3 regions of the Shewanella sp. 10N.286.51.B7 genome follow, and region 2 is predicted to be linked to each of the others. Evidence: predicted binding sites of a transcription regulator. Region 2 holds the regulator's gene; each other region holds the start of a gene.
The links. The regulator MetJ, encoded in region 2, represses methionine synthesis genes. The targets are predictions, from matches to a motif close to TAGACGTCTAGACGTCTA.
Positions count from the first base shown of each region.

Region 1 (7,775 bases), on a different contig from region 2:
GATAAACTCCAAGTCTGAACTAAGTCATCAGTATTACCGCCAGCACGATCGTGTAACACTGCCTCTGTACCATTTGGTGAGGTTAAGGTTACGATTAGATCACCGATCCAAGTATGTGAAATATCGACATTAACTGCTAAATCAAAGATTTGAACAGGGTCAGCGATTTCAATCGTACTTGTGATAGTGGTATTGTCTGAAATATCAACTGGCGTATCATTACCGTAAGTAAAGTCATTTAATCCAGCCGGATATACTGTCAACGCAACAGCTTTATCTTTGACTGTCATACCGTCATCGGCAGATACGGTCAATACATAATTGCCCCAAGCAGCATCGTCTAATGTCGCCACATCGAGGGTAAAATTATCACCAGCCATTGCGGTGGCGGTTGATAAACTGACACCATCTAACGCTGGAGAAGCCGATACAGTTAAACTCACTTGATCATCCCAACCAGCAATACTGCCAACAGAGAAGTCATAGCTAACAGCACTACCCGCTTCTACCGACTGCGAACTTGGCGAAGCTGATAAATTAAATGAAGGATCAGGATCTGCTGCATCTAAAGCATTTGCGACATTCAATCGGGTACCTGCAACAGTTAAGCCCGTTAAACCAGCATTAACTTCACCTGAATCCATTAATAGCTGCTTCATTTCAACAGCGCCAATATCAGGTGCAACAGACCAAACTAATGCTGCAGCCCCGGCGACATGTGGCGTTGCCATAGAAGTGCCTGAAATAGTACCATAACTATCATTAGGGAAAGTTGATAAAATCGATGTGCCTGGCGCCCCCATATCAACACTTGTAAGGCCCCATTGTGAAAAGTCCGACATTGCATCATTTCTATCAGTACTCGCAATAGAAAGTACAACATCTGAGTCATAACTTGATGGATAATGTGGATTAACATCATTATCTATGGCGTCATTACCCGCTGCAGCAACAAATAAGATGCCTTGATCACCTGCCGATTCAATGGAATCTTTAAGTGCTTGGCTAAATCCACCGCCACCCCATGAGTTGTTTGTCGCTTTAACATCAACACCATGATTAACTTTTAAGTTAGTAAAATAATCAATACACGCTATGGCGTCTTCAGTACTCCCCGTTCCACCATCTGATAGGAACTTACAACCAATCATAGTGACGTCCCAGTTAACGCCCACTACACCAACACCATTATTACCAGTCGCACCTATAGTGCCCGCCACGTGAGTACCATGGCCATTGCCGTCCATAGGATCACCAGTACCTGTTGTAGGGTTATAGCCATGAATGTCATCGATTACGCCATTGCCATCGTCATCAATGCCGTTTCCTGCAATTTCACCTGGGTTTACCCACATATTGGCAACGAGATCAGGATGGTTATAGTCAACACCAGTATCAATCACACCAATCACCACGTTACTACTGCCCGTGGTGATGTCCCAAGCAGCCACTGCATCAATGTCAGCTCCAGAGGTTCCTCCTGATTGGCCTGTATTATGTAAGCCCCACATATCAACAAAACTAGGATCATCTGGCATTCCTAGTGCTCTATATGTGTAGTTAGGCTCAGCATATTTAACCGCAGGGTGTTTACTGATCATTTTAATCGCGGCATCTAAATCACTGCCACTTTTTAACTCAAGTTTTGCAAGACGACCTGATAATAAATGTTGAAATTTATCATCAATACCATCTAAATTCTTATCGGTTAACGTACCGTTCACTAAACGCTGTGCTGAAAGTCTTTCGAATTTAGTGACATTATCTTTATAAACCACAAGAATTTGATCTTTCTTGTATTCAACTTTGTTTTTAGCGATTGCAGGGGCAACATTTAGTGCCATAGTAGAAGCAATTGCAATTGCAATTGGAGTCATTGTTTTTATCATTTCTGGCTTTCCTATATTCCATTATTAATTCCCAGAACCGGTACCTCAACACTGGTAGCTTTTCCATTAGCCTATTAAGCGAGTTGGTTTTCCACGAAGTGAAACCCGGAATTGTTGTAGCCTTTTGATTGTTGTCATAATGAAAGCAGAATAAAAGTAGCTAAACCTTAAATAGTAATAAACTACTAATCCTATTAGTGTAAGTAATTCGCCTACAAACGAAAAACAACAACACAAAACCATATATAACAACAACTTAAAACTTTGTAGTACGAAAGTTCTCTTGTTAAAAACCCTCAAAAATATAGCCATTCTTCCGATTGAGATAACTCTCTTCAATCCGTAAGTTAACTCTGTAACTTGTCAAATCAGCTAAAGGATGCGGTTTAGTAATCAAATACGTCAGCAAAGAATTAAACCGATAAAGAGATATCGAATAAGCAATTTCTTAGGTTTATATTTTGATTATTAATGCCCTAGCTAATTCATATTGATGAACGTCAATAACAAGTTTACTTACTTGCTCACCTTCAAATATCAGATAATCAACATTGGCTTTTTTAAGCCTGATTTGTTTGTATTTAGAAGGCGAATTTCAATATTGAAAGATAGTAAAACAGCTATCAACTCACTCAATATCCTTACAGGGAGCGTCAAATGAAGTCGCAAACAAAGTTATCGTTAATCTCACTCGCCATCGCTACTAGCCTCGCTTTACCCGTTTCAGCTACAGGATTATCACTGCCTGGTGTTGCATCCGTTGAAAAATCAGCAGAAGTTGCAGCTGCTGTTAATAACCAATCAACCGTAGAGCAAAATGGCCTAGGTCAGGATACGTCAGTATCACAGTCAGGTTCACGCCATGTGGCTGAAGTCACCCAAAACGGAAATGATCAAATAGCTGAGGTTGTTCAATCTGGTGATTGGCAAGAGTCATATATAACTTCTGCAGGTGATGGGAATCTTGTTACGACTAACCAAGTAGATGATTGGCATATTTCTAATGTCGCTATTACCGGTAATGATAACCAAGCGACCGTGAATCAATCAGGTTTTTGGAATACCAGTGAAACTACTGCACTCGGTAACGAAAACATCGCTGACACTATGCAAGATGGATTTCAGAACAACAGCATCATTCAACATGTAGGTGATAGTAACCTTACGCAATCCACACAATATGGTTCAGCTAACTTAGCAGTATTCCGTGTTGATGGTAATGGTAACGAAGGTGTCATCACTCAAGATGGTAATAATAACCAAGCAGGACTTGTCGCACCGGGTGCTACAGCCAATGTAGGTAATGACAATGTCTTATTCGTTGACCAATCAGGTGACGAAAACTTTGGTGCAGCCATTGGCGTATACGGCGACAGCAATAACATTGAAATCAATCAATCTGGTTATGCTAATACAGGGGTTGTGGCTAGCCTTACAGGTAATAGTAACGACATCGTTATCGACCAATCAGGTGATGTAAACAGCGCTGTGATTGAATTTGCAACTGGCGATGGCAATGAAGTCTATATCTACCAAGATGGTACAGATAACCAAGTAGGTGATGCTAACATCGCTGTCATTTCTGGTAATGACAATGTCATCGATATCGATCAAGCTGGTATGTCTAATTTAACAGAATTTGAAACCAGCGGAGATGAAAATACCGTCACAGTATTACAGGATGGTGAATCAAACTATGTCGCATCAGGGACTTATGGCTTTGGCAATGAGGTCAGCGTTAGCTCTGAAGGCATGAACAATGAAGTCGCAGTGTTTGTTAATTTAGATGACAATATGGTGACAGTTGATCAGACAGGCGATACTAACTTTGCTTATGTAGATACTATTGGATTTGAAAATGAAGTGACTACTGAGCAAGTAGGTTCAGATAACGAAGCGAGCTTGACTAATATCGGTATTGCTCAAGTTATCGATATTGCTCAAGACGGTGAATTTAACCTCACTGACGTAGTTGCTTTTGGCGATGAACACGTCGTTGATATTACTCAACAAGGTGACGGAAACTGGATTGGCGGTGATGAAGGTTACTTCTCAGTCGATGGTTACAGCAATAACTTAACTATCTCGCAAATGGGTAATGATAACCTAGTCATTGGCTCACAAATCGGCGAAAACGGCATGATTAATGTTTCTCAAACCGGTGATTTCAATACTGCGACTGTATATCAAAATTAATATTCGAGTATTGACAACATAAAACAAAAAAGGGAGCTATATGCTCCCTTTTGTTTTGATTTAATCTATAAATTACGCAAATTCAAAGTGGGCTTGATAAGTTTGTGCCCAACGTAATAACTCAACTCTATTTCGCGACTGAGTTTTACGAAAAATAGAAGAAATATGTGCTTTAACTGTGTGCTCGCTAATACATAAGCGATGGGCTATCTCTTTATTTCTCGCACCACTAGACACAAGTTGGATAATCGTTCTTTCGCGACTAGTTAGCATCTGAAGCATGGCAACTGTATCTGGTGGAATCTCCGTATTAGCATCTAACTTTTGTACTAATCTACGGAAAATTTTACTGATTAACGGCCTGTCATACCAAAGTTCATCAGCTACCATTTTACGCAGCCCTGTCAACATCAAGTCCATACGTTGATCGGAGTAGAGTAGCCCTCTTACGCCCAGTAATAACGCTGACTCTTGATCTAAGGAGCCTCGCTCAACTTGATATAAAGCAACTGGCACATGGTTAACCAAACGAGACACAAGTAAAGGTATCCCTTTACTGTCCAAAGCAGCGCCCTTTTGCGCCACCAAATAAAAACTGTTGGAATTTTTTTCTACTTCCAAATCACTAGCATGTTTAACTATCCTGGTTTTAAGACCTATTGATTCCGCAAGAATGGCCAAATTACATGGCGCTGCAACTTGGTGTAAGAAAACTAATTCATCAATATTTGAGCTCATCACTTTTCTCCCTGAAAAGCATCCCTAACATCCCGATCTAACGGGTTTCTTCCTGAATTTCGATAACAAAATAGTAACAATACTCAATCATAGTATATTTTAACTAGTTAATATGGTTTTTTTGTCATACTAACGCATTAAATAAAACGATAAGTCCTTCTAATACCCTCTATTAATAGCATAAAAAAACTTAACTTCATGCTACAAAAAGCATAAAACACTAATTTTTATTTTTTATCAGTGATGCTAACTGTTTATTATGCAATCGAGTAAGCACTACTAAAGCACTAATACCTCCTAATAAGGCCATCAACATGTCAGATTGAGTATCCCAGACGTAACCTTGAGTACCTAAAAATGCTTCTGCATCTTCACCTGTTCCAATAGCAACCCACCACTCGATTAATTCGTAAAAAGCTGAAAATGCCAGAACGAAACATACAGACAAAAACTGACACCAATACCCGGGTTGTAGTACTTGGTTTCTTAGCATGACCTCACGAGCTAAAATGACAGGAATAAACCCTTGAGCTAAATGGCCTATTTTGTCGTAATTATTTCTATCGCTCCCCATCCACTGCGCTATCCAATCAAATAAAGGCACTTCTGCATAGGTGTACTTAGCTCCAACGAGTAACACACAGCAATGAATGAGTATTAAAACATAGGAAAGTGGTGTTAACGGAAACCGATCACGTGTGAAAAATAAGATAGGAATTGCCAATAAAGCAGGTAATGCTTCTAACCACCATGTAAACATATCTTTAGGCGAAATGACTGACCAAACTAAAACTGCGCAATATATAACTATCCATATAACTTTCTTATTCAAACTAAATCCCTCTTAGATGATATTGTTCTAGAATTAGAATATTAACTTTAGCCATCTAGCCCTCTACAAGCGTTAAAAAAAATGCTACTTTGGTCGGGCGTTTATATCAGCATAACATAAGCATAACTATTGATAAGAGGGTACCCATATCATGGCGAAACACTCGCTTGACAAGGATAAGATAAAAATCCTGCTGTTGGAGGGCGTCCACCAAACTGCGGTCGATGTACTTGAGCGTGCAGGTTACACAAACATTGAATACCATAAAGCATCTTTACCTGAAGATGAGTTGCTGCAATCCATTAAGGATGCGCACTTTGTTGGTTTGCGTTCCCGTACTCAATTAACTGCAGACGTGTTAAATCATGCTGAAAAACTCGTCGCCATTGGTTGTTTCTGTATTGGCACAAACCAAGTTGATATCGCCACTGCTGAAAAGCTCGGTGTACCGGTATTTAATGCGCCTTTTTCTAATACCCGCAGTGTTGCAGAGTTAGTCTTAGGTGAAATCATCATGCTAATGCGCGGTATTCCTCAGCGAAATGCTCATGCCCATCGTGGTGGCTGGCTTAAAAGTGCCAGTGGCAGCTATGAGGTCCGTGGGAAAACCCTTGGTGTTATTGGTTACGGCCATATTGGTACTCAACTTGGTATTTTAGCTGAGACCTTAGGTATGCGAGTGGTTTTCTACGATATTGAAGATAAGCTACCCCTAGGCAACGCAAGCCAAATTCATTCGTTAGAAACGTTATTAGGTGAAGCTGATGTGATCAGTTTGCATGTCCCTGAAACGCCTCAAACAAAAGATATGTTTGGTGAAAAAGAGTTTGCTCAAATGCGCGAGAAAAGTATTTTCATTAATGCATCTCGTGGCACTGTGGTTGATATCGACGCACTATCAAATGCATTGAAATCAGGTCACCTTGCTGGCGCAGCTATCGATGTATTTCCAGTCGAGCCAAAATCAAATGATGACGAATTTATCAGCCCGTTACGCGGCCAAGATAATGTCATCATTACCCCGCATATTGGTGGCAGTACAGCTGAAGCACAAGAGAATATCGGCATTGAAGTTGCTGGCAAGCTAGCCAAATATTCAGATAATGGTTCAACGGTTTCTGCAGTTAATTTCCCAGAAGTTTCTTTACCGCAACACAAAGGCACTTCGCGTTTACTGCACATTCACCATAACCGACCTGGTGTATTGATTAAAATTAACCAAGCCTTCTCTGAAAAAGGCATTAACATTGCTGCACAATACCTGCAAACAACTGCAGAGATTGGTTATGTAGTAATGGAAGTTGATTCGAATCAAGCAGAACAAGCCTTAGGCGAGTTAAAAGCAATTGAAGGTACGATTCGTACTCGCGTTTTATTTTAACCACCAGTGTTAATTTGACGTACTTTTAGTTGTACAGGTGAACTGTGAAATAAAGCTATCTTCATTCAATTGGAGATAGCTTTTTCTTTTGAGCGTTAATGATTTCCGTTACACTCAATCCATATATCTGTTGGTCATCTTAGGAATTAGTTTATGACACTTGCAACGACTCTGCCTGATTGGGATTTTTTACATACCTCTCCTGACTTATTAGTCGCCAATCTTACTCATTTAGGCTTAATTGAAATAACCGGTGAACAGGGCAAAACCTTTATTCACGGTCAAGTGACGACTGACATCATGTCATTACAGGATGATCAATGGCGTTGGGGGGCACATTGCGATGCGAAAGGTAAAATGCTTTCAAGCTTTAGAACCTTTTCAATTGCTGAGCAGCTATTTGCCCTATTACCTGCTTCAGTCCTGCCTCTGAGCTTAGCGCAATGGCAAAAATATGCCGTTTTCAGTAAAGCTGAATTAATTGATGTTACCGCTGATAAAATCATCCTGGGTTTGGCAGGGAAAAAAGCGGCAGCATTTATTGCCCAGCAATTTGGTGACATCACAGCTGAATTAACCACAGTTGCAGATACTATTATCCTTAAAGATGGTGAACGTTTCATTGTTATCACAGAAGCCGTAAAAGCCCATGAGTTAGTTGCAGCTTCAGAACAAATTTTACAAGAGGCTGCAACTTGGCAAGCTCTTGAAATCAAGTCAGGTTATGCCAATATTGATG
Region 1 is NZ_MCUF01000031.1:60,167-67,941, forward strand. Features, by position in the region: gene BCU84_RS09405 (S8 family serine peptidase) at 1-1,889, opposite strand, end outside; gene BCU84_RS09410 (curlin) at 2,547-4,085, shown strand; gene BCU84_RS09415 (response regulator transcription factor) at 4,158-4,823, opposite strand; gene BCU84_RS09420 (DUF2238 domain-containing protein) at 5,044-5,655, opposite strand; gene serA (phosphoglycerate dehydrogenase) at 5,807-7,036, shown strand; gene ygfZ (tRNA-modifying protein YgfZ) at 7,190-7,775, shown strand, end outside.
Region 1: a site for MetJ is predicted at 5,704-5,721, ahead of serA (phosphoglycerate dehydrogenase). Genes of this name have one in related genera too.

Region 2 (7,775 bases):
TCAGGCTTTATTATATGTTTCCCTACTCATGTTTCATTACCCATGTTTCTTATTTAGACGCAGGAAAGATAGGATAAGATTTAGAACCTAATATCACTGAGGGATCTACTGCACTGGGTTTTCCATAAAAACCTTCATGCTGATGATATTTTGCCTGAGTCTCAGCGACATTACCTTTATATCTCGGATCTTGAGGACGCTCATGGGCATTAACAAATGCAGCTACATCCCAAGCTTGTTGAACCGTTAGCTGAATACTTTTACCTAATGGCATATTTTCATAAATGAAATTAGCTGCGGTATTGACTCGATGCATGCCTGCCCCCCAATTATAGCTCTGAGGCCCCCATAACGGTGGCAAAGCACTCACGTTTGCCATTTTGTAACCTTGACCATCATCAGCATGACAAGTCTGACAATGAGCTTGGTAAACAGCTTCACCTCGCTCAGCTGAATAGGCTAACTCTGGTGCTGCGAGCTTTGGAAAGCCACGCCCAGGGAGCATAGTCAGCTCCTTTTGATCGAGCTTTGAAGTGACAGTTTCAGGTAAAGGGAAATCCTCTCTATTTCCGCCTTTGAGCAACTCAATATCAGTCATTTCTGGCACAGGTCCAGTAATGCCAAATTGATTCATCAATCCACTCATCACTAACCAATATGAATAAGCTGAAATCGCCACCAAAGGCTCACTCCCAGATTCAGGCGCTTTACCGTTCATTGAATAGGTAAAACAGCCCTGAATTCGCTCTTCAAAGCTATTCACTTTATCGTTTTTCTTACGATAAGCTGGATACGCCATATAAGCACCCCACAATGGTGATGCATTGGCTTTATTCCCCGCATTCATGTGGCAATTCACGCAGTTTAGTTCGTTACCAACGTAGGTATCTCGCATTTGCTGACTATTAACAAATAACTGATAGCCTTTTCTGACTTTATCGCCGAACTCGCCTTTAGGGATACTGGATAATGGACTTGGCATAAGGTATTGCGCATTTGCCTCTTTCGCCACTGAGGGAAGTTGTGCTTGTCTATCAGGTAACTCTGCTGCCGATATGCTCATGCTAAATAACACACCCGCCGCTGAAAAATAATATCGCTTCATCGTATGTCCTTATTTCTGAGCCGAAAAATATTGAGTTAACGCATCAATTTCTGCAGCGGTGAGCTTTTTAGCTATGCTGCCCATCATATTGTCAACATCACCTTTACGGGTTCCTGACTGCCATGCCAACAATTGATTCTTAAGGTAATTAGGTTCTTGTCCGGCAAGACGAGGAAACTGACCCGCGCCAATACCAGACGGGCCATGACAACTGGTACAAGCTGGAATATCCCGTTGCCAATCCCCTTGATATGCTAGTTTCTCGCCAATGTCGTCGATGACCACTTTATCACCACGATACTGAAGCTTGATCTCAGCCACTGGTTTAGCAGCAAAAAAGTCCGATACCACTTTGATGTTATCGCCTTGGACTGTCATCGCCATAGCCATCATTGTTGGATTTTGACGAAAACCAGTCTGAAAATGACTCACTTGTGCGGCAATATACTCGCTGGATAACCCCGCTAAACGAGGCCCTACAACACCGAGCCCTTCACCATTTACGCCGTGACAGCTTAGACAAACTTGAGCTGCTGCTGGCACTGTTTGCAATAACTCCTTTGGTGATTCGTCAGGAATATTAGCCATCACACTAAAACTCATAACACTGCATAAAAAGATACTGCTCAACACGGCAGAATTTACACTCGTCAAACAGTCATCTTTTAAACGATTTTTTGTATCCATTTATCAGCCTCTTATTGAAGTCCATCTCCGACTTAATACCACTATAAACAAAAATGGCACACTTAAATAGAATGTTTTTCGTACAAATTAATTGAATGCTAATTAATAGACTAACCCTAATATTTAGCTAGAAAAAAAGGCTTATCCCATTTAGGAATAAGCCTTTAATAAGTAATGTAAAACTAAACTACAGCACGATTTACTCTTGCAGTAGGTCCTTACAGATCTGAACTAAGTCAGACTGCACTGCTGCCGCAGTGACCTCTCTACCCGCGCCTGGACCTCGAATAATCAATGGGTTGCCTTGATAAAATGCACTGCGAATAACAAACACATTGTCGCCTGGGGTTAAGTTGGCATAAGGATGATTTGAATCAACCCATTGAATGCCCACTTCAGCGTGCATCTTGCCATCGACTTTATCGAGTGATGCCACATAGCGAAGTACTTTGTTTTGCTCTGATGCCGCTGTAAATTGTTGCAACATGCTTTGGTCTAACTCACCGATGCGTGCTAAGAAATCATCCAAAGATAAATCCGCTAGCGTTTCTGGCACTAAAGAGTTTAGAACAATATCTTCAAGTTCAATTTCAAAACCAATTTCACGTGCCAGAATTAACAACTTGCGCTGCATATCTCGACCTGAAAGATCATCGCGAGGATCGGGCTCTGTTATCCCTAATCCACGTGCTTCAATCACTAATTCAGAAAATGATTTTTGCCCATCATAGTGTTCAAACAGCCAACATAATGTACCCGAGAATATACCGCCAACCGCTTCAATCGCGTCACCACTATTACGCAAGTCATTTAATGCATGTTGAATCGGTAATCCTGCGCCACAACTGGCGTTATAACGCCAAAATAAGCGGCGATTACTGAGCTGTTGTTTCAGTTCACGGTAAAACGGCAATGGTCCAGAACCGGCGAGTTTGTTTGCACTCACCATATGAATGCCGCGTGCAAATAACTCTGGGTATTGCAGTGTTAAACTCGCGCTAGCACTGATATCTAATGCAACTAACTCATCGCAATCAAGCTGTTCTAACTGTTCGAATAAACTTGGGTAATCCCACTTTTTAGCTGTGGTATCAAAGTCATCTTGCCAGTTATTGATATCAATACCTTGAGGACAAATTAATGCCTCTTTCGAGCTCAACAAACCAACTAGTTGCACTGTCGCTTCTAGTTCACGGTTTAATGATGCTGATGAGCGTTGAAATAGATCGATCCATGCTTCACCAATATTACCGACACCTAACAGTAAAACACCAATTCGCATGCGCGGGCCTGCGCAGCGACGGTGGACCTTTTGGGTCAATAAATTCACTTGTGGTTTAGGCACTAAAGTGACAAGACTTAATCCATCTTGATATAAAGGTTTAGCATCACGACTTAATAAACGCGCAAAACTACGACGGTAATGTTCGGCATCGGCGCTTACTAGAGCAACTAGGCCTAAATCGTTATTCACACAGATATCAGTGATCGCCAGCGTTTCGGCATGTAACTCAATTAAACTATGTACTTGCTTTTGATTCTCAAGCGTAAAAGCTAATTCGACCTTATGATGCGCCGATGTCCAGTAGGCTAGAGGAGCAATCCCCTCCTGGGCGAGTAAATCAATTAGGTCTTGTGTTGGTGACTGCTGCTTAATCCGAAACAGCACCACTTCGTTTAGATTAGTCACCACTGGCGCACTTGCCGATGAGCTTTGTGGCGCGATTAAGGTAAAGTCGGTATGTGATGCATAGCTTGAGCGCACTGCTAAGCTGACATTTGTATCAAACAGAGGCTGTAGTGTGCGGCTGTGAAGCACAGGGGAGCCTAAATGCGCAAGGCGGTCAGCTTCAGCAAGCGACATGCTATTAAGTAACTTTGCATCACTGATTTTATTAGGGTCGGCATTAAACACCCCTTCTACATCAGTCCAAATTGTCACGCGTTCAATGTCCGCTAAGCTGGCAATTAACGTCGCGCTGTAGTCAGAGCCATTACGGCCCAGTAATAAGGTTTCGTTATGTTGATTCGCGCAAATAAATCCGGTAATAACCAAACGCTCATCAGGGTGTGCTTCAAGAAGTTTTTGCACTCTTTGACGTGACTCTTCAATGCGAATGTTTGGCACTACGCCTTCATCTGCCACAAGAATAGAACACGCATCAACATTAATTGCCGCCACGCCAGATTCACGTAACAAAGCAGCCATGAGTCTAGCTGACCAACGTTCGCCAAAACTCAGGACATGATTAAGTTGGAACTCATTTCGCTGCTCAAGAGATAGTAAGCTGATAAGTTGAGACTTATCAGTAGATAATCGTTCACGTAAATCACGAGCTTGTTCATTTGAAAGAAGTTGTTCAATGAGGTTTTGTTGATAACTCACAAGTACTTGCAGCTCTTCTTGCCACAATTCACCTGTTTCACGAAGCGATAATAACTTATACAAAAAGTTAGTACTTTTACCCGCAGCAGACACAACGACTAAATCATCACAGTTTCCATGAGTAAGCAAAATATGGGCGACGCGGCGATAGCAATCAGCATCCGCTAAACTTGAACCACCAAACTTATGTAAATGACTGCGGGTCATTTGTAACTCCTTAAACCACTTTTTGCGCTGCCATATGTACTGAATATGGCAACAATAAAATCTTACTGACTTAACTTATGACAATCTAATTTATTAGCTTAAAGCTCAGCAACTGCAGCTAAACCAGCTTGGATATCAGTAATCAAATCTTCAGCATCTTCAATACCGACTGATAATCTCAGCAATGTATCTTTAATACCAGCTTCATAACGGGCTTCTGGCACCATTGCTCTGTGTGTCATTGTCGCAGGTACGGCAACTAAGCTTTCCACTCCGCCTAAGCTTTCAGCAACACTGAATATTGATAAGGCTTCTAAGAAAGCGACGACTTCAGCTTCGCCACCTTTAAGTTCAAAACTTAACATAGCGCCAAAGCCTTTTTGCTGTTTAGCGGCAATATCGTGACCTGGGTGGTCTTTTAACCCTGGGTAATATACTTTTTCGACAACATCACTGGCTTGAAGGACTTCAATCACTCGTTGTGCATTGGTTTGATGCTCACGAATACGTACAGCCAATGTACGAATGCCGCGCAAAGTTAGGTAGCTATCAAAGGCTGAACCTGTCAGACCTAAAGTGTTTGACCACCAATGTAATAGCTCACCAAGTTCAGCATCTTTAGCCACGACAGCGCCGCCAACCACATCACTATGACCATTGATGTATTTAGTGGTCGAGTGCATCACAATATCAGCGCCCAGCTCTAGCGGTTGTTGCAAGATAGGCGAAAGAAAGGTGTTATCAACAACAACTAAAGCATCCACTTTATGGCTCGCAGCCACAATCGCTTTGATATCAACAACACGTAATAACGGATTAGACGGAGTTTCTAACCAAACCATTTTAGGCTTTTGCGCAATCGCATCTGCCAGTGCTTTATCATCAGTTTGATCAACTACGATTAATTTAAATTGACCTTTGTTGGCAAGATTAGTGAACAGTCGATAACTGCCACCATAACAATCATGTGGTACAACTAATAAATCTTCAGGACCAAGCAAGCTAGTCACTAAAGTAATCGCTGCCATACCGGTACATGTCACAACACCTGTAGCACCATTTTCAAGTTTGGCTATTGCCTCACCTAAAACGCAACGGGTTGGGTTACCAGAGCGGCTGTAGTCGAATTCTCTTGGGTTTGTGTGTCCATCAAACGAGTAGTTAGTCGAAAGATAAATCGGCGGGACTACTGCGCCATATTGAGTATCGGATTCGATACCTTGGCGAACGGCAAGTGTAGCAGCGCGATGTTTGGTCATAATAATCTCCTGAAGATTGACACACTCATGAATAATACACGATAGAGATGTCTAGATGGCTAAATGTACCTAAGCTAAATCAGATCGTCAACACAAATTAGACGTTTAGACGTCTAAACATAAAGAAATCTATTTGCATTCGTTATAGAATAACAGCAATAATTTGACTGTAATAAATAAGCAGTTAAAATCTGCCACGAATCTATCGTATAAAGGTGAGTTAATGACTGAATGGAATGGCGACTATATCAGCCCATATGCCGAACATGGCAAAAAAAATGAACAAGTTAAAAAAATCACGGTATCGATTCCTTTAAAAGTACTAAAAGTGCTAACCGATGAACGTACTCGCCGTCAGGTAAATAACTTGCGTCATGCAACCAACAGTGAACTTTTGTGTGAAGCCTTTTTACATGCGTACACTGGCCAGCCTCTACCAAATGATGATGACTTATCTAAAGAAGGCCCTGATAGCATTCCAAGTGAAGCAAAAGCACTAATGGATCAAATGGGTATTGAGTGGGAAGACTTAGACGACTAAGTCTATTGTCAGTATGCTTTCAAGCTGGCTGGCAAGTGTGATAATAAATCAATTTTGTGCTTACATTACGGTGTAAGCCTTCATTGATAAGCTCCCCTTCCTCTTCGCAGTATGACAATACTTGAGTCAAATTTGCACTCAAAGAGAACACTATGGCATTTATCGATCCGCAAACCTTGATGCTGGCATCGGCTATTATATTTCTCGGTGCACTCACTCAAGGGCTTATTGGTTTTGGCTTAGCTGTTGTTGCTAGCCCATTGCTGTATATTATTGATCCCCAACTTGTACCTGCCCCTGTTATTGCTTGCGGTTTTTCAATCGCTTTGCTTACTTTATTACGTGAGCGCACATCCCTGCAATTCAACGGACTTCAATATGCACTCATTGGCCGTGTACCTGGCGGCTTTCTTGGCGCAGCATTACTGGTCTTTGCGCCGCAATCCATATTAGGTCTGGCTATTGCCTTTATTGTTGCCAGTGCTGTCATTCTAAGTTTTTATAAAATCACCGCACCAGTCAATCGCTTCACGCTATTTATCGCTGGGATTCTTTCTGGGGTTTTCGGTAATATTGCCGCTATTGGTGGCCCGCCGTTGGCTATTTTATTAGCCGGAAAAGATGCACCGCAATTTCGCGCGGCATTATCGATTTTCTTTGTATTCAGCTCTATGATCGCAATGATCATTTTATTCATCGTTGGCTTAGTTGAAATGAAGCATGTTTGGTTGTCTTTAATGCTCTTACCATCAGTATTTTTAGGCAGTTTTGTCGCGGGCAAACTCAGCAACAAAGTGGATAAACAAAAAACGCGCACAGCCACATTGGTATTGTGCGGCTTAAGTGCCTTAGTGTTGACGATAAAGTCATTAATTGAATTGTCGGCAGGATAAAAGTGGCTGAGAGGTAACTCATTAGGCATGCACTAGGTATGCACTAGGTATGCACTAGAAATAGGATAGATTGCTTCGAAGCGAATCTACACCAAGTCAGCCTAAAAGTGATAAGAGGTTTGCAGTACTGCCCCAATGGCGTCATCTTCACCATAGCTACCACTCATATCAAGCTTGAATGCTTGACCAATGGCAAAGCCAGTACCAAATGAGTAGATATCGACACTGTTATCTTTCAAATCATGACGGTAGCCCATACGAAGCGACAACCAGTCTGTTGCTTTAAACTCCCCTCCCATACGCCAATACTGAACGGCATCAAACTCTTTAAATCGGCTATGTTCAACGAGATCAATATCTGTGGTTAAGATTATCGATGTCCAATCATATGCTGCGCCAGCAGTAATTAATGGCTCCACTTGATAATGAAATTCACGCCCTTGGGCTTCCACTGTTTTGATAGTTTTACTGAATAAATTACGTGCTGATAAACCGATAGTAAGGGCATCTAATGGCTCAAAAGCGACCCCGATATCAAGGTTAAATACGTTCTCATTATTGCGGTACTTATCATCATCAAAATCATCGGCATCGAAATTATTGGCGTTCACTGAATAATGATAAGTGTCGATACGTTGAAACTTAGGTGAAATCCCCACTCTTACTGGCATGTTCACAATCGATAACGGAAAACTTA
Region 2 is NZ_MCUF01000018.1:150,267-158,041, forward strand. Features, by position in the region: gene BCU84_RS03205 (c-type cytochrome) at 50-1,105, opposite strand; gene BCU84_RS03210 (c-type cytochrome) at 1,115-1,708, opposite strand; gene BCU84_RS03215 (bifunctional aspartate kinase/homoserine dehydrogenase II) at 1,992-4,385, opposite strand; gene metB (cystathionine gamma-synthase) at 4,484-5,644, opposite strand; gene metJ (met regulon transcriptional regulator MetJ) at 5,868-6,185, shown strand; gene BCU84_RS03230 (sulfite exporter TauE/SafE family protein) at 6,338-7,078, shown strand; gene BCU84_RS03235 (conjugal transfer protein TraF) at 7,180-7,775, opposite strand, start outside.

Region 3 (7,775 bases), on a different contig from region 2:
GCCCATTAATGCTGACATACGTACTGCATTGCGAGCGTATTCCATAAACATCATGAACGTCGCGCCGTAGTTAATGAAACCACCATGCAAAGAAGCACCATTCATAATGCCACTCATACCGAACTCACGCACACCGTAGTAGATGTAGTTGCCCGCAGGATCGTCTTGAATACCTTTTGAACCAGACCAAAGAGTCAGGTTTGAACCCGCTAAGTCAGCAGAGCCACCTAACAGTTCAGGTAACATTTCGCCGAAGAAACCGATGGCGTTTTGTGAAGCTTTGCGACTTGCAATGCCTTCTGCTTTATCTTGGCATTCTTGAATAAATGCGTTGGCTTTTTCTTCAAATTCTGCAGGAAGCTCGCCTGTGATAACACGACGTTTGTATTCAGCTGCTAGCTCAGGGAAAGCGGCAGTATAAGCTGCAAATTTCTCGTTCCAGCTTGCTTCGTTTGAAGCGCCAGAATCTTTTGCATCCCAACCTTCATAAACAGTTTCAGGGATTTCAAATGCACCGTGATCCCAACCAAGGAATTCACGTGCTGCAGCGATTTCAGCATCACCCAGTGGTGCGCCGTGACAATCATGACTACCTGACTTATTTGGCGAACCAAAACCAATGGTCGTTTTACAACAAATCATTGTTGGCTTATCAGTAACAGACTTCGCTTCTTCAATAGCTTCGCGGATTGCATCACTATCGTGTCCATCAACGTCTGCGATAACGTGCCAGCCGTATGATTCAAAACGTTTAGGCGTGTCATCGGTGAACCAGCCTTCAACATGACCATCAATAGAAATACCATTGTCATCCCAGAAAGCCACAAGCTTACCAAGACCTAAAGTACCTGCTAATGAACATGCTTCATGAGAAATACCTTCCATCAAACAGCCATCACCTAAGAAACAGTAAGTGAAGTGGTCAACGATATCGTGACCAGGTTGATTAAACTGAGCAGCCAAGGTTTTTTCAGCAATCGCCATACCGACAGCGTTACTGATACCAGCGCCTAATGGGCCCGTTGTAGTTTCAACACCTGGCGTATAACCATATTCAGGATGACCAGGGGTTTTAGAATGAAGCTGACGGAAGTTCTTCAATTCTTCAATAGGTAATGCATAACCTGTTAAATGCAGTAAAGAGTAGATAAGCATTGAACCATGGCCATTTGATAATACAAAACGGTCACGATCAACCCATTCTGGGTTGTTTGGGTTGTGCTTAAGGAAGTCATTCCATAGCACTTCAGCGATGTCAGCCATCCCCATTGGTGCACCTGGGTGGCCAGAATTGGCTTTTTGAACAGCATCCATGGTTAATGCACGGATTGCGTTAGCGAGTTCTTTACGAGATGACATGCTCTCTCCTGCTTGTTGATGATGAGGTCTAGCGGGCAATTGTGGGGACATATTTTCCCCTACTCAGCGATGGGACGCAAATTATTATTAGATATAAGTCGCAATTTTTTGCATCTGACTACCAAGCCCCAGCTAAATAAGATATTAAACGGCTTAAATTTATATCATGTTAGCGCTAACATTTATATAACTTTTTACACCCATCCTCAACATTCCATTAAAGAATGCCTGATCCAAAATCACCGTACTGCGTACTAAACGATGTGAATATTTATTGCCAATAAACGTATTAAAACAGTCAAAATTAATAATACTCAACTAAAATAATTGTTCTATTACCGCCCATTTAAACCTTAAGGTTGGAGCTAAAAAGTTAAATAACTGCATAAATTTCATAAGATTAATTTATTGATATCTAAAACAGTCAAAAATGGATTTTTATAAATATTTGAATGATTGCACAATTATTAACTTATATTAGTTCTAAGGGGTGTTATCCAATCCGATTTGAATTATTATAGACGTCTAGATGTAGATGCTTCTACACGTTCAAATTCCAAAAGACGAGATTTACCAACTATGGCAAACCACTTGTTCACCTCTGAGTCAGTCTCAGAAGGTCATCCAGATAAAATCGCCGATCAGATTTCTGATGCGGTATTAGACGCAATTTTAGAGCAAGACCCTAAAGCACGCGTTGCTTGTGAAACTTACGTTAAAACCGGTATGGTTTTAGTCGGCGGTGAAGTCACAACTTCTGCTTGGGTTGATATCGAAGAAATCACACGTAAAACAGTACGTGAAATTGGTTACACCCATTCAGATATGGGTTTTGATGCTGATTCTTGTGCGATTTTAAATGCCATTGGTAAACAGTCTCCAGACATTAACCAAGGTGTTGACCGTAGCGATCCAGCTGAACAAGGCGCGGGTGACCAAGGTCTTATGTTTGGTTACGCGAGTAACGAAACCGACGTATTAATGCCTGCACCGATTACTTACGCACACAAATTAGTGAAGCGTCAGTCTGAAGTGCGTAAAGATGGTACTTTACCTTGGTTACGTCCTGATGCGAAAAGCCAAGTCACTTTTGCTTATGAAAATGGCAAAATCAAAGGCATCGATGCTATCGTGCTTTCGACTCAACATCGTGAAGATGTGACCCAAGAAGACTTGATTGAAGGCGTGATGGAAACCATCATTAAGCCTGTTTTACCATCTCAGTGGTTAAACAAAGACACTAAATACTTCATCAACCCAACTGGTCGTTTCGTTATTGGCGGACCGGTAGGTGATTGTGGTTTAACAGGCCGTAAAATCATCGTAGATACCTACGGCGGTATGGCTCGTCACGGTGGTGGTGCTTTCTCTGGTAAAGACCCATCAAAAGTTGACCGTAGTGCTGCATATGCTGCGCGTTACGTTGCTAAAAATATCGTTGCTGCAGGTCTTGCCGACCGCTGTGAAATCCAAGTGTCTTATGCAATTGGTGTTGCAGAGCCAACATCTATCAGCATTGAAACATTTGGTACTGGTAAAGTATCTGAAGATGTATTGATTAAGCTTGTACGTCAGCACTTTGAGCTACGTCCATACGGTTTAACAGCAATGCTAGACCTTGCACGTCCTATCTACCAAGGAACAGCTGCATACGGTCACTTCGGTCGTGAAGAGTTCCCTTGGGAAGCAACTGATAAAGCTGAAATCTTACGCGCTGATGCAGGTCTATAAGTTTTAAACTTATTGACTGCTGATGCCAAGTAAATTGTTTACGCTAAGTTAAGCAATAAAAAAACCGTCAATTGACGGTTTTTTTGTGCCTTTAATTTATCTCACTTGATATCTAGAGTTCAAAATAACTATGTACAGTGCAAGATAGATAACTATTGGCAGTGCAAGATAGATAACTATTGGCAGTGCAAGATAGATATGTACACTACAGGCTAGGTGAAAGTACGATAGAAAAGATAAATGATAATCGCGCCCACAGTTAACACCGATGGATAAAAGGTCAAGCTAAAGCCGATAGATCTTGCCCCCGCCCCTTTATCATAACCGCGCATAAACAATATTCGGCCGATAAAAAATAATACCGAAATTAATCCAATTAACGACATATAGTCAGCGGGCATAATGAAAGCCCATAAGAAATACACACTCATCACAATACAAAATTGTTCTAAGGTATTTTGCAGAACACTTTGCAAGCGCCTAACTCGCTCTGATTGCTCATAATAACTGCTACCATCAATATCTTTCGCACTGAAAAATCGATGCTTAGCAACACGCCCCACAGCAATGATTAAGCTTAACGTTGGTAAAATCATCCCATAGGCATAAATAACCAACCTTTCAATTAATGATTGTGGCTCACTATATTCAAAAGGGTTTGCTAGTGCGCCATAAATCACCACAGCAAAAGACACAAGCATCCCTATTACAATACCTTGAGTGACATCACGTTGCTTACTGGTAAGTTTATTGGTAATTGAACTTGAAATTGGCATTATCTCTCCCTGTCATTAATGCTCAATTGCTAAAAAATGACCTCGATGATCCTTCATTAATATGGTCATATACCGATATTCGCACTCCAACAGGAGCATCACTAATTCAAAATTTATCGATTTAGCTGCACTTTGTCTCTTGTTAAACTATAGTCATTACCCGCCATTCTGCCGATGGCATCCAACATTTCACTGTCGATTTTAAAGTCAGTAACAGCATCATCGCGCACGTGAATGGCAACCACATCACCTAGTACTAAATGGCCTGACATAGGATCCTGCCCTAAATCTACAATTTGATTTAGTCTACATTCAAAACTGACAATCGCTTGCTTCACTCTATGCGGAGCGACTATCGATGAAGCCAGTTTCTCAACACTTGCATATTCAAACTCATCTTCAGTTGCGGGGATTTGATGGCAGGTTTGATTCATCATCGCTAAATCTGAATAGCTGACACTATTAATCACAAATTCTTGCAGTTCACGAATATTGACTAAAGTGTCTTTCTCAGCCCCTTTATCTGTGCTCATAGGGTTAAAACACAAGACTGGTGGATTAGCACTTGCTACAGTAAAAAATGAAAAAGGTGCTAAATTATTGACCCCTGATTTTGATACTGTTGAAACCCAAGCAATGGGTCTTGGGCTGACACCACCAATAAGCAATTTATAAACTTGTTGCGGTGTTAATGATTCTGGCAAAAATTCCATTTATGTCTCAAGTTGTTCTAAACATCAACTTAGCTAATCGAGCTCGGGTAAACTGATGAAAATCATATGCTAAATAAGTTACTTACTAAGCTATCACCCTATAATTGTTCAAACAAGCCCAAATCTTCCCACTCAAAATAAAACAAGTCATTAACATAATTTATCAGCAAAACTGAGCATATTATGCTCAACATTTAACGCGCAGAAGGTAGTGATGTTATTGAACGAGGGCTAGATCATTGAAATTTAGCTATTCATATCAGCTAAACTGATGATTTGTTATGATGGCGAAACACAAAACTCAGATTACTTATAAAAATTGACAGGATCATTGTGCCCATGCCTGAGTGGTTTTCCCCTCCAGCGTTTCTGCTCACTCATAAGCAGAAGCCTAAACACAACCTTGAAAAAAGCCATGAACAAACTCCCAAACAAGACAATAACCAGATTTTACTCGCCCAAATGCAGTGGTCTGAAATAAAACTTTTTTATCGCCAACATTTAAGTTACTCAAAACCCAGTATTAACGATCGCATCGCACTCATAAGAAATAGCAGTACAAAAGGTGCTTATCGCAAACTGCAAAATGATAGCGTAGTAAATGCTGGCTTGAGTGGAGCTCTAAGTGATGTTCTAAGTGATGATTTGAGTGATGATTTGAGTGATGATTTAAGTGATGATTTAAGTGATGATTTGAGTGATGATTTAAGTGATGATTTGAGTGATGATTTATCTGAATTGAATCAAGGCATAAACATAGAGGTTGAAGCCAAAGATTCATTGGGTTCACTGGGTAAAATTGAAGCCAGCATTCGAATTAAACCTATCGGCAAGTGTCAATTGGTCACTGGATTAGTCGTCGCACAAATTGCACGAGGACAAGGGTTTGCTCATCAATTACTGGAATATATAAAACCTGAATTATTACCCGAACAAGCTTATGTTTTTGCGATTCCCGAACTTGAACCATTTTATCAAGCTTATGGTTTTATCGTTTGCCACAAACCTGATAATGATATCCAACAATTATTTCTTAAGTACCAACAGCCAGATAGGCCCTTAATTCTGATGAAGCTTGTTTCAAAATAAGGCGTTCAATTAGCATTTGAACTTAACGACCTGATTAACAATGATCGAAGTGTGAAGTTTCAACACACATAAATGAAATCTGCTGCAGACTAAGAATAGGCACATTAACCGACTTGCCTGAAGATAAATCAATAGGTTCAGCATCTGTTGCTATCAGTTTTATGGCCTCTTCATAACCATTTGTGCGGCCGCACACAATATTACCAAACTCAGTTTCAACAATATAATATGGCTTCAAGTTGAGTGGTGACTTGCCCTCAGCGCTTGAACTGCTTTTGTCCTTCGCTTGTGAAATGAAGAGTTGAGGGTTAAGTTCAATTTCAAAGGCTGAATAATGCTTTTCCAAAGCCGCCAAAACACCAACCACAATTTTTAGGTTTTCAAACGCTGCCAACCTTAAATGCAGATAAGGTTGAAATACTTGTTCAAAGGTTATCGATTCAGAATGTGCCATAACGGGATTACTCAATTTAAAAGATTAATAAAAAGATTAGAGTGATTAGGGCTAGTTTTTCATCACTAACAAATAGTAATCACGTTGTTGAAAGCTGAAGTAATCCACGACTTCCATTGGCGATTTCTTAGTGTGCGCGGCAAAGGAGAGCGCATTTTCTTCAGCAATAAATGTCACCATAAAGCTGTATTTGGCTGAAACTTTACGTTTAAGTTGTTGCACTAATTGCTCAAAGATACCCCGACCACGATAATTGGGGTGTATCCATATTGGTCCATACTGGCAGCTATTGTTTGAGCTTAGTCGACTAAAGCCGACTTCAATATCATTCATTTTGCGTAGTACGTGGGCATAAATTCCCCAAGCTTGAAACCATGACCATGGACCCGCAATAACGTAACCAATAATAGCTGTGACAACATTTTCATTTTCTGTTGTTTCAGCCAACATAATCCAGCCTTTTTTAATCAACTCACTTATTTGTATTTTAGAAAAACACTGACCAGACATCACGTCTGCAGAAGAAGATAATTCATCATTCATATACTGCTTTTCAAGCTGAGCAATAGCATTAGCATCAGCTTCATTTGCTAATCGGTATTTGATATTCATTTAGAAGCGTTATCACCATTTTGTTTTTGCGCCCAATCAAATACTAACGCAACAGGGTAAGGTGCCATGATTAATAAGCCAACGCCAATTAAACTGGCAACAAGCAACATGCCGCTGACTTCGTTGGCGAAGTCAGTAAAAAGGTACAAGCTCGCACCTATGCCAACAGACAATAACCCAAGCATATGCATCATCTTAAAAATCTTACTCATTAGCGCAACTCTTATTAAGAAATAAACCGAAAGATAAATTGATTTGAATACCTAAAACAGCAACTTTTATACGTTAAAAGATTAAATCTTGTTGAAAGTGAAAAATAACCGCAAAACACAGTATATACTATGGATATTAATACGTATTAGCATCCTTATTGGAATCAATCCATCATGATAAAAACCATTTTCACTGCTTGTTTGGTTATTTTCGGCCTTAGTGCTTGTCAAAGCAACAGTCATCAAGCTGAAGAAATCAATATAGTAGGTAACTGGCATGTGGAGTCAGCATTATCTGAAGCCGTAATCAATCACAGTCCTGCTGAAATCATTTTCGCCGCTGACGGCAAACTATCAGGTAATAATAGCTGCAATCAGTTTTTTGGTGAGTATGAACAAGAAGAAAACCAATTAACACTTTTACCAGCAGGTTCAAGCATGATGGCATGCGTTGATGTACTGATGAAGCAAGAACAGCGCGTGATGAAAGCGATGCCACTCGTCACTAACATCACAATATCAAAATCAGGCAAATTATTATTAAAGTCTGATGCGGGTGCTAACTTATTAGTGTTAACCAAGAAAGAAGATTAAATCTCATGATAAAAAAGAGCCGTTTCATCAATTAATCAATGATGAAACGACTCTTTTTTGTTTCTCGAAACGAATAAAACCAGTCAATAGAGCGCTAACTCGTTCGAATATTATCTTCTACTTTCTGCTTCATATCGACCTCAGCGTGTTGAGCAATAATCGCTGATTGCTCCATATCTGCATTGTAATGCTCTACATCAATCTCATCTTCAGAGCGGGCAATAATCGTTGTTGC
Region 3 is NZ_MCUF01000031.1:37,670-45,444, forward strand. Features, by position in the region: gene tkt (transketolase) at 1-1,359, opposite strand, end outside; gene metK (methionine adenosyltransferase) at 1,939-3,090, shown strand; gene BCU84_RS09300 (MAPEG family protein) at 3,303-3,866, opposite strand; gene BCU84_RS09305 (flavin reductase family protein) at 3,980-4,579, opposite strand; gene BCU84_RS09310 (GNAT family N-acetyltransferase) at 4,919-5,668, shown strand; gene BCU84_RS09315 (hypothetical protein) at 5,703-6,122, opposite strand; gene BCU84_RS09320 (GNAT family N-acetyltransferase) at 6,174-6,734, opposite strand; gene BCU84_RS09325 (hypothetical protein) at 6,731-6,946, opposite strand; gene BCU84_RS09330 (META domain-containing protein) at 7,121-7,540, shown strand; gene BCU84_RS09335 (dicarboxylate/amino acid:cation symporter) at 7,635-7,775, opposite strand, start outside.
Region 3: a site for MetJ is predicted at 1,878-1,895, ahead of metK (methionine adenosyltransferase). Genes of this name have one in related genera too.